One region of the Paenibacillus sp. plas6 genome, then DNA from elsewhere that is predicted to be linked to it. Evidence: predicted binding sites of a transcription regulator. Region 1 holds the regulator's gene; the other holds the start of a gene.

Region 1 (7,966 bases):
ATATCCTAGAGATGAAGAGCGAGACTTGGCACTTGCTGCTCAATGTAAAGTAGATATTGTTTTTATTCCTTCTGTTGAGGAGATGTATCCGACTAAACCACTTACAACGGTTAAAGTTGCAACGATAACTGAATGTCTATGCGGTGCTTCTCGTCCTGGCCATTTCGACGGCGTAGGTTTAGTTGTAAGCAAGTTATTTCACTTAGTTGAGCCTGATCGAGCGTATTTCGGATTAAAGGATGCACAGCAAGTTGCTGTTATTCAGCAAATGGTACATGATTTAGATATGAACGTAAAAATTGTACCTTGTCCAATTGTGCGTGAACCTGATGGTCTTGCATTAAGTTCGCGTAACGTTTATTTAACTGCACGTGAGCGTAGTGAAGCAACTGTTTTAAGTCAATCATTAAATGAACTAACCAATGAATTATTATCTCGGGCCGATATGACAGCAGAGCAATGTATCAATCTAATTACAAACCGTATCCAAGAAACCTCTGGACAAATTGATTATGTAGAGCTACTTGAATATCCTTCTTTATCCACAGTTCCGCGCAAGCTGCCATTGTCTCGGGCAGTAACCAGCGGCAAGTTTATTGTGGCACTTGCAGTACGTTTTGGAAGCACAAGATTAATTGACAATGCGTTATTCCAAGTAGAAGAGGTGATCGAACGTGTATAGAACGATGATGAAATCGAAGCTACACCGTGCGACAGTAACAGAAGCGAATTTGAATTATGTTGGCAGTATTACGATTGACGAGGACTTAATGGATGCAGCTGATTTATTAGAAAATGAAAAAGTTCAAATTGTAAATAACAACAACGGTGCCAGATTGGAAACTTATGTTATTAAAGGTGCTCGTGGCAGCGGTGTAATTTGTTTGAACGGTGCAGCTGCGCGCTTGGTTCAGCCAGGAGATAATGTTATTATTATTTCATACAGCTTAATGACTGAAGAACAGGCTCGATCATATAAGCCAACAGTTGTTGTGCTGGATGCGAACAATAAGCCAATTCAGTTTATGAATGGTGAAATTCATTCAACCATACTATAATCAAGTTAATCCCTTGTTTATGTAACGAATACCATGCTGAATGAAAAACGAGCTTTCAACAAAAAATGACCATACACTCCAACTAACAAAGAGAAGGCGGGATGCGGTATGATCAACAAGCTGTTTTCATCCATGCATGAACTTCTTGACTACATTATTGAGCATTATTGTGAAGCTGATGAGCAGCAAAGAGAGCAATATTGCTCTGCTGTAGGTGAGATTAAGACGAGCATAGACGAGTTATTAGATCAATATGTTACTTTAGAGGAAAAGCTTTCTCAATTTTTTGAGCTTTATCGTGAACTTGAGGAGCAAACCGAGGATCAAAGTAATGTGACTGCACATGCGGACAAGCAGCTTAGTTCAAAGGATGAGCTTAGCTTTGCTGAGGCTCAGTCTTTCAACGCAGTGCGTTCGCGTCAGTCTGCCTTATCTGCTGCAAAAGAAAGTCAGCAAGTTATGGTAGCACAGGCTAGTCAAGCAGACATGATTTCATTAAATAACGATAATCAAATGACCTGCAATGAATGTGATCTTTTTGTTTCACCAGAGCATGAACAGGCTTTAGAGTATGCACAGGGCTACTATAAGCTATTTATGTTTGCGGAAGCAGCTCATATTTTGCAGTCAATTCTTGCCGAGAAACCGGAGTGTAATATTGCTCGCATTTATTATGGAATGAGCTTAATGCATTTACGAAATTGGAATGAAGCACAACGACAATTCCAACTAATGACTGTATTAAGTGATTTTCCGAAATGGCTAGCATTAAGCTACAACGCACTTGGTTGTATCCATGCAATTAAGCTTAATTTAAATCAGGCAATATTGTTATTTAAAAAAGCATATGGTTTATATCCTAAGTTTGAGGATCCATTAAAAAATATTCAAAACTGCTTGGAATCTCCTCATAAATTGTCATTATATTTAGGAAGCACCGAGCTGTGCTATACGTGAGAGGAACGGTTAAAAAATGAAATACGCCATTTTGGATTTGGAGACAACAGGACATAGTGTGTTGGACCAAATTATACAAATTGGGCTTGTCGTTGTATCTGATGAATTAGAAATAGTTGATACATTCAGCACATTTGTAAAACCGACAGTTGAAATTCCTCCCTTTATTACGAATTTAACTGGAATCAGCATTACTGATGTTCAAGATGCTCCTGATATTAGCGAAGCATTGTTACAACTTATCCCATACATTGATGATGCTGTTCTTGTTGCGCATAATGTTGGATTTGATGCTAATTTCTTAAATCACGCACTTGAAAATAGCGGGTACCTTCCTTTTGTTGGAAGAAGATTAGACACAATGGACTTATTGCGAATTTTATTTCCGTCGATTACGTCTTATCAGTTAGGAACGGCAGCTGAACAGCTTGGAATAGTTCATAATCATCATCACCAAGCCGATGCTGATGCTATGGCGACAGCGCAAATATTCATTCAATGTGTTCAAAAGCTTCGTTCCCTGCCGCTGCTTACGTTGCAGCGGCTATCTTCATTTTTTGATGAGAGTCGTGATTTGGGCTGGTTTATTAAATACAATGAGCAGCTTGTTGAGCAAGGAGCAGTTTTTGACTCAGCGGATTATGATTACTACAGACAATTTGCCTTGAAGGCGAAGCCTTGGCAAGAGGAAACTTCTGTACGTGAAATGGAGGATGCCAACAGTTACTTCGAGGGCAATGTCAGCTTCGAGCAATATATTGATGATGTTCAACAGCGTTTTCAGTCATTATATGAAAACTACGAACGGCGTGAGCCGCAAATGCAAATGTTTTCCGAAGTTTTTGATGCACTTAGCAAACAAAAGCATTTGTTAATTGAGGCTGGGACAGGAACAGGAAAATCATTAGGTTACCTTATACCTTCCTTATATTATGGCATCCAAGCGGAGCAAAAGATCGTTGTTAGTACCCATACCATTAATTTGCAGGAACAGCTGCGTCATCGAGATATTCCTCTCTTGAATGAGGTTTTGCCATTTCCTTTTCGTGCTTCTTTGTTAAAAGGGAGAAGCAATTATTTATGTATGCGCAAATTTGAACATAAGCTCAATTTACTTGATTTTGCAACACCTGTAGATGATCCAATTACAGCATCACAGATGGTAATTTGGTTAACTGAAACGGAAACAGGCGATCAAGAAGAGCTAAATTTAGGTTTACGTGGTCAAGACTTTTGGGATACCGTAGCTAGTGATGCAGACTCATGTTTGAATCGAGCTTGTCCTTGGTTTAAACGTTGCTACTATCATCGTGCGAAGCATGAAGCGAATATCGCTGATGTATGCATTACGAATCATTCGATGGTATTTACTGATATTCAAGCCGATCATAGGCTGTTGCCTAGCTATAACAATTTAATTTTAGACGAGGCGCATCATTTAGAAGAAGTTGCAAGCAAACATCTTGGTAACCAAATTAATTATTTTTCGTATATTCATGCAATGACCACTTTGTTTAAAGACAGTAGAAGCGGCTTACTTCCTTCTCTGCGAGTTAAAATTGCTCAGGAGGGAGATGATCATCTGGCAGCATGGCAAGAAGCAATCGACACTTCCTTCCCTACGCTACAAGATATTAAAGAGCATTGGGACAAGCTGTTTGAATATTTATATGAAATTTTAACAGCTGAAGCAGAAACTTCTGGCAATGATGCTACAGAGCAGGCTGGAGGTTTTGTGCTGCGCCTAGATCAAAACAATCTGCCGAGCCGTTGGAGCAATATCGTCGAAACTGAAAATGAAGTATATGTTGGACTCAATCGCTTTACGAAGTCATTAGAAAAGCTAGCTGCAGATATTAAAGAGCGATTAGATGAAGATCTTGTACTGTCTGGATTATTAACGGATTTAAATGGGGTTGTGCGTGAGCTAAATCGTATTAAGGATGAGTTGCGTCAATTTATTGGGTTTAAAATGGACGATTATGTATACTGGGTGGAAGGAACTCAGAACTATAAGTTTCGTTCTGTTCAATTATTAGCATCGCCAATAGACGTATCGCCATTGCTAAAAAAATATCTGTTTAATGTTAAAGATAGCGTTATTATGACCTCTGCGACGTTATCTATCCAAAAAAATTTCACTTATGTGAAAGAACAGCTAGGTCTCAATTTTGAGCTAGAGGACCGAGTCAATGAAGTAATTCTTGATTCCCCGTTTCGTTATCGTGAGCAGGCGTTAGTTATTATTCCAAGAGATTTTCCAGTATTGAAGGGTTCTAACGTACCTCAGTCGTATTTAGATAAATTAGTAAGCTCATTATTTGATTGCGCTGTTGGGCTTGGTGGCAAAATGCTTATTTTGTTCACTTCCTATAGAATGCTTAAGCAGGTGTATGATCCGTTAAAGGAATTGCTTGAACCTCAAAATATTACCGTTTTAGGTCAAGGAATTGATAGTAATAACCGGACGAAGCTGACGAGAAGATTTTTACAGCAACAGCAATCTGTTTTGCTAGGTACAAGCAGTTTTTGGGAAGGTGTTGACATCCCAGGAGAAGCATTGCAATGCTTAGCGATCGTTCGCTTACCATTCCAGCCGCCTAATCATCCGCTAGTTGAAGCGAAGTCAGAGTTACTTTTACGCGAAAAGAAAAATCCGTTTATGAAGCTTTCTATTCCGCAGGCGGTTATTCGCTTTAAGCAAGGTTTTGGGCGTTTAGTACGCACAGCAACCGATAAAGGAATTGTTATCATTTATGATACACGCGTAATCGAAGCTTATTATGGCAAACATTTTCTATATTCATTGCCAGGTCCGAAAATTGAGACAATGTTTGCAGACCAGATGGTACAACGAATGGATCAATGGCTTAATCCTTCATAGATCCTTCATAGTACTAGGAAAGATTGGTTGTAAAAGAAAGGGAGGGGCATCAATTGAAACAAGAAAAAATATCTGATGCTGTCGTCAAGCGATTACCCTTGTATTTGCAAGTATTAAATGAGTTAAAGGTTCGTGAGGTTAAGACAGTATCTTCACAAGAGCTTGGACATTTATTAGATTTTAATCCTGCGCAAATACGCAAGGATTTAGCATACTTTGGTGATTTTGGTCGCAAGGGCATTGGCTATGAAGTTGATTATTTAATTGATAAAATTCGGCAAATTCTAAAGATTAATCAAACGATTAATGTAGCACTTATCGGTGCAGGAAATTTGGGGCATGCTTTATGCAACTATAATAAGTATAGCAAGGATAATATGCAAATCGTTGCGGTATTTGACTCATACGAAGGTAAAATCGGGACAAAAATAAATAATTTAATTGTTCAACCGATGTCAGAGCTTTCAGAAACGATTAAGAAAATGAATATCCGCATCGGAATTATTACCGTTCCTGCTCAGGAAGCACAAACAGTTGCCAATCAGTTAATTGAAGGGGGAATTGAAGGGATTCTTAATTTCGCTCCAACTATTTTACGTGCTCCTGAGGAGGTACGGGTACAACACGCTGATTTTACAAAGGAATTATTAAGTCTTGCCTACTACTTAAATCATAAAGAGGAGGAAAATAATGAGTAAAATATGGGTAAAAAATGGTGCCTTCATTACAATGGCAACTGACAAGCCGCAGGTGTTTCATGGACATATGTTAGTAGAAAACGGAGTTATTTCATATGTTGGTGAACAAGAGCCTGCTGCTTGCGAAGGGGCAGAAGTAGTTGATGGCAAAGGCTTATTGTTTATGCCTGGACTTGTAAATACGCATGGACATGCTGCGATGTCGTTGCTGCGCGGTTATTCAGATGATCAGCAACTGCAAGTATGGCTTCAAGAAAAAATGTGGCCAATGGAGGCTAAATATGTTGATGCGGACACAAGAGCCGGCAGCAACTTGGCGATTGCGGAAATGCTATTAAGCGGAACAACAACGTTTGTTGATATGTATGATCGTATGGATCAAGTAGCAGGAGCCGCAGTGGAAGCTGGTATTCGTGCGTTTTTAACTCGCGGTGTTATCGGTTTATGTTCTCCTGAGGAGCAAACAGCTAAGCTTGAAGATGCGATTAGCTTTGCAAAGCAATGGAACGGAGCGGGGGATGGACGAATTCGAACAATGCTATCTCCGCATAGCCCATATACTTGCCCGCCTGACTATATTGAGCGTATTATTGCCGCTGCACATGAGCTTGATTTGCCGCTACATACGCATATGTCAGAAACAAAAGCAGAAGTTCAGCAAAATGTTGATCAGTACGGAAAACGTCCTGTAGCACACTTAGATGCGCTTGGCTTTTTTAGTCGTCCTGCATTGCTGGCTCATGCTGTGCATTTGACTGATGAAGAAATTGATTTATTAGCAACTCGCGGCGCTTCCATATCTCATAATCCGATTAGCAATCTTAAGCTAGCCAGCGGTGTTGCTCGTGTGCCTGACTTATTAGCAAAAGGGGTAAAGCTGTCTTTAGGTACAGATAGCGTGGCAAGTAATAACAATTTAGATTTGTTCCAGGAAATTCGTGCAGTTGCATTATTGCATAAAGGAGTATATGGTGATCCAACTGCGGTGCCTGCATACACAGCATTGCAACTTGGCACATCGCTTGGTGCGCAAGCGATATGGCATAATCATATCGGTATTTTAGAGGCTGGAAAAGCTGCTGACTTTATTGCGATTAATATTGATCAGCCTCATTTCTTCCCGCGTACCGATCTTGTTTCGCATCTTGTATATGCTGCAAATGGACGAGATGTTCAGCATGTTTGGGTAGCTGGTAAACAACTTGTGAAAAACAGACAGCTGCTTACACTTGATGAGGAAAAAATTCGTTATGAGGCAGAGGCAGCTTATCAGCGCCTATTGAAATAAAATGAGAGCAATTGAAAAAAAACGACCGCCGTTAATGACCAAACGACGCTGGACTATTTTAATCTTGTTGTTGCTTGTCGCAATCATTACATTGATTGCACTTTTTTACCGTTCCATTCAGAGCGAGGTTTGGCAGCAAGAAAGCGATATTAAAAAAATAATCGAGCAGAGAGCAGCCTATGATTTAGAAAGCATCGAGAGCTTAGAAAAATATGTATGGGAATCTGCTTATTGGATATTGCTGGCTAACAAGGTTGAGAACGGTGCATTAACATATTCAGTGTGGGATAATACAAATTTCATTGCTGAGCTTAATTATAACGTGGCAATAACGAAAGAGGATATGCAGAATATCGTTACAAAAAGCAAAAGTAATGCGACGAACATCAGCTTGCAAGCGGGTTATGCATTTAATCAATTTGTATGGGAAGTTAAATATCGTGATCGCGATACTTCGCATATGAAAATTGCTTTCTATAATATGACCACTGGAGCCTTAATTGATGAATATACGATTCCTAAGGGCAGTATGCCGATTAGCGATTCGTAACTGAATAAGGCAACATGAAAATTAAATAATTGTATAAATCAATTAAAACCTTTAAGGATTATAACTGCAAGATTAGAATAACTAATTTTATTGCTGTTAATTTTCCTTAAAGGTTTTTTTGCTATCGATTTGTATATTTCAACTTTTTAATCAATTTCATGCATAATCTCCTCATTAAAAAAAGCTTCCTTTATTTATATAATACATCAAGTGTAAATAAGTGATATACTTATTGATATACTCTAGTTATATACATTTATATATACTAATTATTATGTTTTATTATATAAAATTTTATTAGATAGAGGAGATGCTGCTATGAAAGATTTGAAGTTTAAACCAGTTATTGTTTCATTCCTAGTTGTTGTTCTGCTATTAGCAGCAGGAAGTCTTGGATATCGTTATATTGCACAGGAAAAACCGTTGCAAGAACAGCTTGCAAGCATGCAATATTCACAGATTACATTACCGCTTAAAAAGCAAGATGGGAAATATAATATCTCCATGCAAGTAGAAGAGAACTACAAGCTT
Region 2 (7,966 bases), 390 kb from region 1:
GTCCACTCGTCGCCTCATCAAGCATAACAACCGACGAGTTTGGTCGAAGCATTGCTCGTGCCAACACAAGTCGCTGCTTCTGTCCTCCTGATAACACAATATTTTCCGTTAATACCGTATCCAGTCCATGAGGAAGCTGTGCAACAAAGTTATGAGCCTCTGCATGACGCAAAGCATTCCATATCATTTCATCCGTTATATCTTCTAACCCTAATGTGATATTCTCTCTAACACTACCATGAAATAAATGAACAGACTGTGCTACTGTTGTAAGCTGCTGTCGCCACTCTTTTATAGACAGCTCTTGTAATGGAATACCGTTCACATAAATTGTGCCACTTGTTGGCTTAATAAAGCCCTGCAGGAGGTCAAGGATTGTGCTTTTCCCTGCACCGGTTGCTCCGACAATCGCTAGTGTTTCCCCTGCCTCCAGCTTAAATGAAATATTATCAAGTGCGGGCTTACTATATCCTTTATGCTGTAAAGTAACTCTGTCAAATTGAATAGTAAAGCCGACTTGCTTATTAGGTTGTACTTTAAGTGCATCAGCTCGCTCAACAAGTCCTTGCGGTTCAGCATCAAAGATTTGAAAAATACGTGTAGCTGCTGATGCACCGTTCATACCAGAGTGAAACTGCGTACCTAGCGCTCGAATTGGCGCATAAAACTCAGGTGTGAGCAATAAAATTAAAAACGCATGATAAAATTCTAGTTGTCCTTCAATTAAGCGTAAACCAAGAAAGACAGCAATAATTGCTGTGCTTATCGTGGCGAAAAGCTCCATAACAAAGGCTGATAAAAAGGCTAATCTCAGCGTTGCCATCGTCGAAATACGGTGCTGCTCGCTTATGCTGCCAATAATCTTAATTTGTTCCTTAGAACGATTGAACATTTTTAGTGTCTCGATTCCTCGTAATACCTCTTGAAAATGTCCTCCTAATCGACCTAGCAGCTTATACTGACGATCAGTGCGAGCCTTCGTAAACTTGCCGATTAATATCATAAATAAAATAAGAAGCGGCAAGGTGACAGCATAAATAAGTGCAGATAGCCCATCCTGTCCAAGCACAACAATAAATACAGCAAATGGCACAAACATCGACAACGCAATTTGCGGAACATATTTAGCCAAGTAATTTTCAAGCTGCTCGACACCTTCATATAACGTAGATACTAATTCACCGTTACGTTCGCCCTTGCTATATTGTGGACCGAGCTCAGCTAACTTGTCGATAAGACGCAGCCGCAAATCAGTTTTAATTCCTTGAGCCAGCTTTGCTGAAGTATAGTCACTCAGCATATGCAGCAATCCGCGCAGTACAATTATTCCAAGCAGAATTATTAATAGTACTTTAACTTTTGCCAAATTAGCTCCTTGCAAAAATACGCGATTAACTATATTTGCTACATAATAGGCCTCAGCAATTAGTACAAGACCGCCAATACAGCCGAATAAAATGCTAATGAGCAACAGTTTGCGACTGTTCTGCACCTGCTGAAATAGCCTTTTCATCATAAGCCATCATCCTTAATAATCTAAATGATCCTCCGCCGTAACACGTTTACGGAATACCCAATAGTTCCAAGCTTGATAAGCTAAAACGATCGGAACGAAGGTACATGCAACGATCGTCATGACTTTCAACGTATAAGGATTGGAAGCTGTATTATGAATGGTTAAGTTCCAATCAGGATTTAACGAAGAAATCATTACGTTCGGATACAAGCACATAAATACTGTAATTGTTGAAAGTACAATTGTAGCACCTGTCATAATAAATGCCCAACCTGATTTACCAGCTTTAATAAAGAAATGTACAGAAAGCAGAGCAAAGCCGGCTAAGATCGGAATTGAACCAGGGTTAACCCCTTTACCAGTAAACATATCAGTTTGGAAATAGCTTAGTACGACGAAAATTAATAACACCGCACTAGTCCATTTACCGATACGCAGAGCAAATGCATCTGCACGCTCTTTAATAACACCGCTAGTTTTCAGGCTAAGGAACAATGCTCCATGCAATAAGAACAATAGAACAATTGCTACACCTGCCAGCACAGAATAAACCGAAATTAAATCCCAGAACGAACCTACATAGTTTTGATTTGCATCAATAGGAACACCGCGCATTAGATTTGCCAGTGCCACACCCCAAAGTAGCGGCGGCAACAAGCTGCCAAAGAAAATAACCCAATCCCATGTATTTCTCCATTTTGGACTTTCAAGTTTACTGCGAAATTCAAATGCTACCCCACGACCGATTAATGCAAGCAGCATTAAAAACAATGCCATGTAAAATCCACTAAACAATGAGGCATACCAGTTAGGAAAGGCAGCAAACATTGCACCGCCCGCAGTAATCAGCCATACCTCATTACCATCCCAGAAAGGACCAATTGTGTTAATGATAACTCGACGTTCAGTGTCGGTTTTTCCAAGGAATCTAGCGAGCATGCCGACGCCAAAGTCAAAGCCCTCCAGGAAAAAGAAGCCGACAAATAGTACAGCAATTAAGCTAAACCATACCGATTCAAGCATTATTTTCCCTCCTCTAAATCGCTGGAATATGATCTACTTGATCTTGCGGTTTGCTGTGAATATCGTGGTCGTTTGTATCAATGCCTTTACGCACAAAATGAACAACCAAATAAACAAAGACCGCAGCCAGTATACCATAAACTAATGTAAATCCAATTAAGCTTGTTGCGACTGTTCCAGCACTTACATTCGGAGATACACCATCCGCAGTATGCTGTAAACCAAATACAATCCATGGCTGACGTCCAACCTCAGTCATAATCCATCCTGCAGTATTTGCGATATATGGCAAGGAAATAGCCGGAATAAGCAGTTTCAATAAGAATGAACGTTTATCCAGTTTGTTACGAATTACATATAACGTTCCTAGAGCGCCAAGCAAAATCATCAACATACCTGCAGCAACCATAATGCGGAAGCTCCAATAAGTTGTTTTTACTGGTGGAATATAGTCACCTTCACCATATTGCTGTTCATATTGCTCTTGCAGCTCTAACATACCAGGTACGCTACCGCTTAAGCTGTTGTAAGATAAAATACTTAGCAAGTATGGAATTTCAACGTTAAATGTATTTTTTTGATTTTTTGTATCAATAGCTGCGATAAGCGACCAAGGGGCATGTTCACCAGTTGATTCCCACAACGCTTCAGCAGCAGCCATTTTCATTGGCTGTGTTTTTACAAGATGTTGGGATTGAGTATGACCTGCTGTTGCAGTTAGAATACTCGAAATTAATGCAACAATAATTGAAATTTGGAACGACTTCTTAAACAGGTCAACTTGTTTTTTACGCAGCAATTTATATGCTGAGATACCTGCAATAAAGAACGAACCAGTAGCAAATGCCGCATAAATAACATGCGGAAACTCAACCCATAGCTGTGGGTTGCCAAGTAAAGCAAAGAAGTCTGTCATCTCAGCTCGGCCATTTTTAATTTCAAAGCCTACAGGCTCCTGCATAAAGGAGTTCGCGCTCAAAATCCATAGCGCAGATAATGTTGCAGCGATAGCTACTAACCAAATACTTAACAAATGAACTTTTTTCGGCAAACGATCCCAACCGAAAATCCAAATTCCTAAAAATGTTGATTCTAGGAAGAAAGACACTAAAGCTTCAACTGCCAGTGGTCCGCCAAACACTGCACCAACAAATCTTGAATAGTCGGCCCAGTTCATACCGAATTGAAACTCCTGCATAATTCCAGTTACGATTCCGACAGCAAAGTTGAGCAGGAACAACTTGCCCCAAAATTTCGCTAAATGTTTGTACGATTCATCATTTTTCATTACGTACATCGTCTGCATAAATGCTATTAAGTATGCAAGACCAACGGATAGTGGAACGAAAATAAAGTGATACACAGTTGTTATTCCAAACTGCCATCTTGATAAATCTAATGCATCCACATTTATCTCCCCTTTCATAGCTCATAGTATAGCTCTTTAAACAAAAGATAAATGTGATTTTTTTCACAGTATTCATTCTTATTCAAAACGAGATTGTGACAATTCAGCAAAAATAAATAAACCACTTTATACTGAACGTGTGAAAAATCTCTCATTCAGTATTCAAGTGGTTTATTGATCTCGTTAACACAGTGAGTCACTACTAAATCAATATTTAAAATACTTTTGATAAAAGTCCATATAGTTTAAGGTGCAAATTTGCAAACTGTGGTACATATTACGAACGATTAAAAATAATTAGCTTGGTTTCACACATTTCCTCTACTGCATATTTAATTCCTTCACGGCCAATACCGCTAGACTTCCAGCCGCCATATGGCATATGATCAAGTCTGAATGTTGGAATATCATTAATAAGGACACCGCCTACCTCCAACTTATCACTTGCATCTAGCGCTGTTTCCAGCTTATTGGTGTAAATTCCAGCCTGCAATCCGAACTCGGAATCGTTCACTAATTGGATTGCACGTTCAATGCTTGGAACAGCATTTATGCTTACGACTGGAGCAAAAACTTCTTGACGGATCACCTTTGCCGATTCGGGTACTTGCACAAGTACAGTTGGCAAAAGTATGCCCTGCTCAACATATCCACCTAACGCAAGCTTTGCTCCCTGTTCGATCGCTTCTTCAATCCACTGCACTGCTCTATCTCGGGCAGCCGGTTGAATCATAACCGAAACATCCGTTTCCGGATGCAGAGGATCGCCTGTCACAAGACGACTTGCTTGAGCAATAAATTGCTCAACAAAAGATTCAAAAATATCCTCCATCACATAGATGCGCTGCAAAGAAATGCACACTTGCCCTTGGTTCGTAAATGCGCCAGTTACACAGCGAGCAGCTACTTTTTCAATATTAACATCATTGTCGATAATAACTGCGGAGTTAGAGCCTAACTCTAATGTTACACGCTTTAAGCGAGCATTGCTTCTAACCTGCTCCCCTACATAAGGACTTCCTGTAAAAGTAACATAATTAACTCGATCGTCCTTTACAATATATTCGCCCAGCTCTTTACCTTTACCAGAGATTACATTTAATGCTCCATCTGGCAAACCCGCTTCTTTAAATAATGCGGCAATATAATACGCCGACAAAGGAGTTTGATCTGCAGGCTTCAACACAATACTATTACCTGCTGCAATTGCTGGACCTAATTTATGAGCAACTAGATTCATTGGGAAATTAAACGGTGTAATCGCAGCAACAACTCCTACAGGCTCTTTACGAGTATACGCGATTCGTCCTTCGCCACCAGGTACACTATCTAATGGTAAAGTTTCTCCATATATTCGCTTTGCTTCTTCGGCCGCTAATTTAAATGTTGTAACCGTTCGATCAATCTCAGCGTAAGCTGCCTTTATTGGCTTAGCTGCTTCTTGGGCGATTAATTGTGCTGCTTCATCTTTACGCTCAGCAAGCAAGCTGCTTACGTTTTCTAAAATGCTGCTGCGACGATAAGCAGATAACTTACGCATAACAGCTTTTGCTTTCACAGCAGCCGCAATCGCTTGATCAGCTTGTGTTAGGGATGCGCCTGCTACATCCGCAAGCTTCTTTCCAGAGTATGGAGCGTACAACTCTGTTTCATAATGACCTTCAACCCATTGCCCATTAATAAATAGTAGCTGTCTCATCTTATTCTCCTCTAGCTTCACTCACAAATGATCTTAATAACATATTGTAATCATCATCCCGCATATAATTCGTAATTCCACTTAATGCAGCTGCTAAATTATCAGAAACCATGCGAATCGCACGAAAATGACCATTTATCTCTTGCTTAGATAAAAACTCAACAACAAGCGTCCTAGGAGAGTTACCAGCTTCATGCCGAAAAAGTTCAATTTCTCTAACTCCCATTACTTCAAGCTTGCTAATGCTAAATTTACTCAAATGCCAAGGTGCTATATCAATAAATTTACGATTAGCGGAATCGTAAAAACGTACTCCTTTTAGTTCTCCTTTATACTTCAATAACCCAACAACTAACGTATTGTTATGCAACTTTTGCAGCAAAGATATTTCCATTAGTTTATCTTGTTTTGAAGCATCAGCGAATCCAAACGGATCATTTTTAGGCTTTATCACTTTTTCACTGAAATTGCGATCATGATCACGATATTTAAATCCACTGCCTTTTTTGTCTCTCATTATATAACCACCCTTAAACCTATTACATTATCGTAAATTATTATTAAATCTATCATATGATTTTTAGCAGTAGGTTACAATTGATACTTTAAATTTTTCTTTAATCAATTCCTTTTCTTACAAAAAAAGCCACTTCGCTTATCGAAGTGGCGTAGTGAGTGTTTCTCTAATGTTTTGAATCAGTTCTCGGAATTCATCCATTAAATTATTTAGACGATTTCCTGCATTTTTTGTTAACGAATTATCCTCTATTCGTTGAGCGTTGTCTGCATTTAAAGTACGCAATCGATCGTAGCTGCCTTTTCGTGCTGTCACTTGCACCTCATAGCCAGCATATTGCTGTTGGAGCATTTTTTGCACATTATTTACGACAGCATCACGTCTGCCTGGATTAGTGACATCAAGTCCGACAATGATTCTTTTATTATTTATAATAACTGTAGCATCGTTTACCCCTTGAACTTGACGAATTTTATTCATAACTTCCTTCTGTCGCTCATTCATTGCTTGTCCATTCATCATTAAATCGTACACATTATGATTTCTGATTGTAGAGGTATTATTTGTCTTATTTAGGCTTTGGACTGTTCTTCCTTGCTGATTGTTTAGCTCTTTATCACTGCGACTGTTACTAATCATACCTTTACCTTTTACAACCTTTTTATTTTGCTGCTGATGCAGCATGATATTATCCGTTTCAACACGATTAGTGCCTACATGATTGGCATTAGGACGATTTGTCAGCAATGGCTCGCTTGGGGTAAATTGCGGATCTACATTGCTGCTGTAATAATAGTCATGCCCTTCATTCTTTTCACTGGCGCAGGCTGTCATAGTTAGCAGCATTACCGCAGATACAATTGCTGCTGAAATTCGTCGATACTGTTTCAAATCCCTTCACCTCCCTGCTAATTAAGTTGTTCAGAATACAGGAGGTCTATTCTTTATAAAAAATGGTCTGTATGAAATACATATTCAACTTAAAACTGGACAACTTAATAATTGTGCGACATTGGACAATTTATAAAATTTAAGGGAGACAACACGATATGTATTTCTACAAAGAAGATTTAATTAATATGATTGTGCCAGACAAGCCCGATCCCGCAGCAGCAAAAGTGTTGCAAGAAGCGCTCGGCGGCCAATTTGGCGAAATGAGAACAATGATGCAATTCTTTTTCCAAAGCTCTAATTTTCGCGGTAAAGATAAGAAATATCGCGATTTGATTCGTGCTGTATTTCTTGAAGAAATTGCCCACGTCGAGCTTGTGCAAAATACTATTAATCAACTGTTAAATGGTGCTGGTGATTCATCAGTCGGCAGCGGAGGAGTCGATAAAGCACCGCTCGATGAAGCAGTAAAACATGCAAACCCTCATCACTTCATTATGGGCGCCCAAAGCTCTATTCCAGTCGATGCAGGCGGCAATCCATGGAATGGCTCTTGGGTTTATTGTCACGGTAATCTTGTAGCCGACCTGTTAAATAACGTCGTCTTGGAATCGACAGGCGTACTGCAAAAATCTCGAATTTATGAAATGAGCTCGAACAAAGCTTTCCGTGAAACTTTAGCCTTCCTCATTGTTCGTGATAACGCCCATCAAAATGCATTTGCCAAAGCGCTTGAATCGCTTGGTGTAAACTGGGGAAAATTATTCCCTGTGCCAAATTACGATATTAACAAATATCCAGAGTGTAAAAAATTTGTGGATATGGGCTTCCATAATGCATTGTTCAATTTCCGACTTGATCAGGATTTAACTGAAGAAATCTTTAGAGGACAAACACCAAGCCGCAACGGGG

What was found. The regulator Rex, encoded in region 1, represses fermentation and respiration genes when NADH is low (regulators of the CRP and FNR family bind a similar motif). The targets are predictions, from matches to a motif close to TTGTGAAATATTTCACAA.
Region 2: the regulator Rex is predicted to act here: its motif matches at 3,999-4,016, upstream of AC2TDL_RS02200 (cytochrome ubiquinol oxidase subunit I).

The regions. Positions count from the first base shown of each region.
Region 1 covers NZ_CM170151.1:62,211-70,176, reverse strand. Annotated here, with positions in the region: gene panC (pantoate--beta-alanine ligase) at 1-682, shown strand, start outside; gene panD (aspartate 1-decarboxylase) at 675-1,058, shown strand; gene AC2TDL_RS00255 (hypothetical protein) at 1,167-2,015, shown strand; gene dinG (ATP-dependent DNA helicase DinG) at 2,032-4,899, shown strand; gene AC2TDL_RS00245 (redox-sensing transcriptional repressor Rex) at 4,953-5,597, shown strand; gene AC2TDL_RS00240 (amidohydrolase) at 5,590-6,885, shown strand; gene AC2TDL_RS00235 (hypothetical protein) at 6,887-7,435, shown strand; gene AC2TDL_RS00230 (hypothetical protein) at 7,754-7,966, shown strand, end outside.
Region 2 covers NZ_CM170151.1:455,822-463,787, forward strand. Annotated here, with positions in the region: gene cydD (thiol reductant ABC exporter subunit CydD) at 1-1,516, opposite strand, end outside; gene cydB (cytochrome d ubiquinol oxidase subunit II) at 1,529-2,539, opposite strand; gene AC2TDL_RS02200 (cytochrome ubiquinol oxidase subunit I) at 2,553-3,947, opposite strand; gene AC2TDL_RS02205 (aldehyde dehydrogenase family protein) at 4,225-5,646, opposite strand; gene AC2TDL_RS02210 (hypothetical protein) at 5,648-6,163, opposite strand; gene AC2TDL_RS02215 (YhcN/YlaJ family sporulation lipoprotein) at 6,302-7,054, opposite strand; gene AC2TDL_RS02220 (manganese catalase family protein) at 7,213-7,966, shown strand, end outside.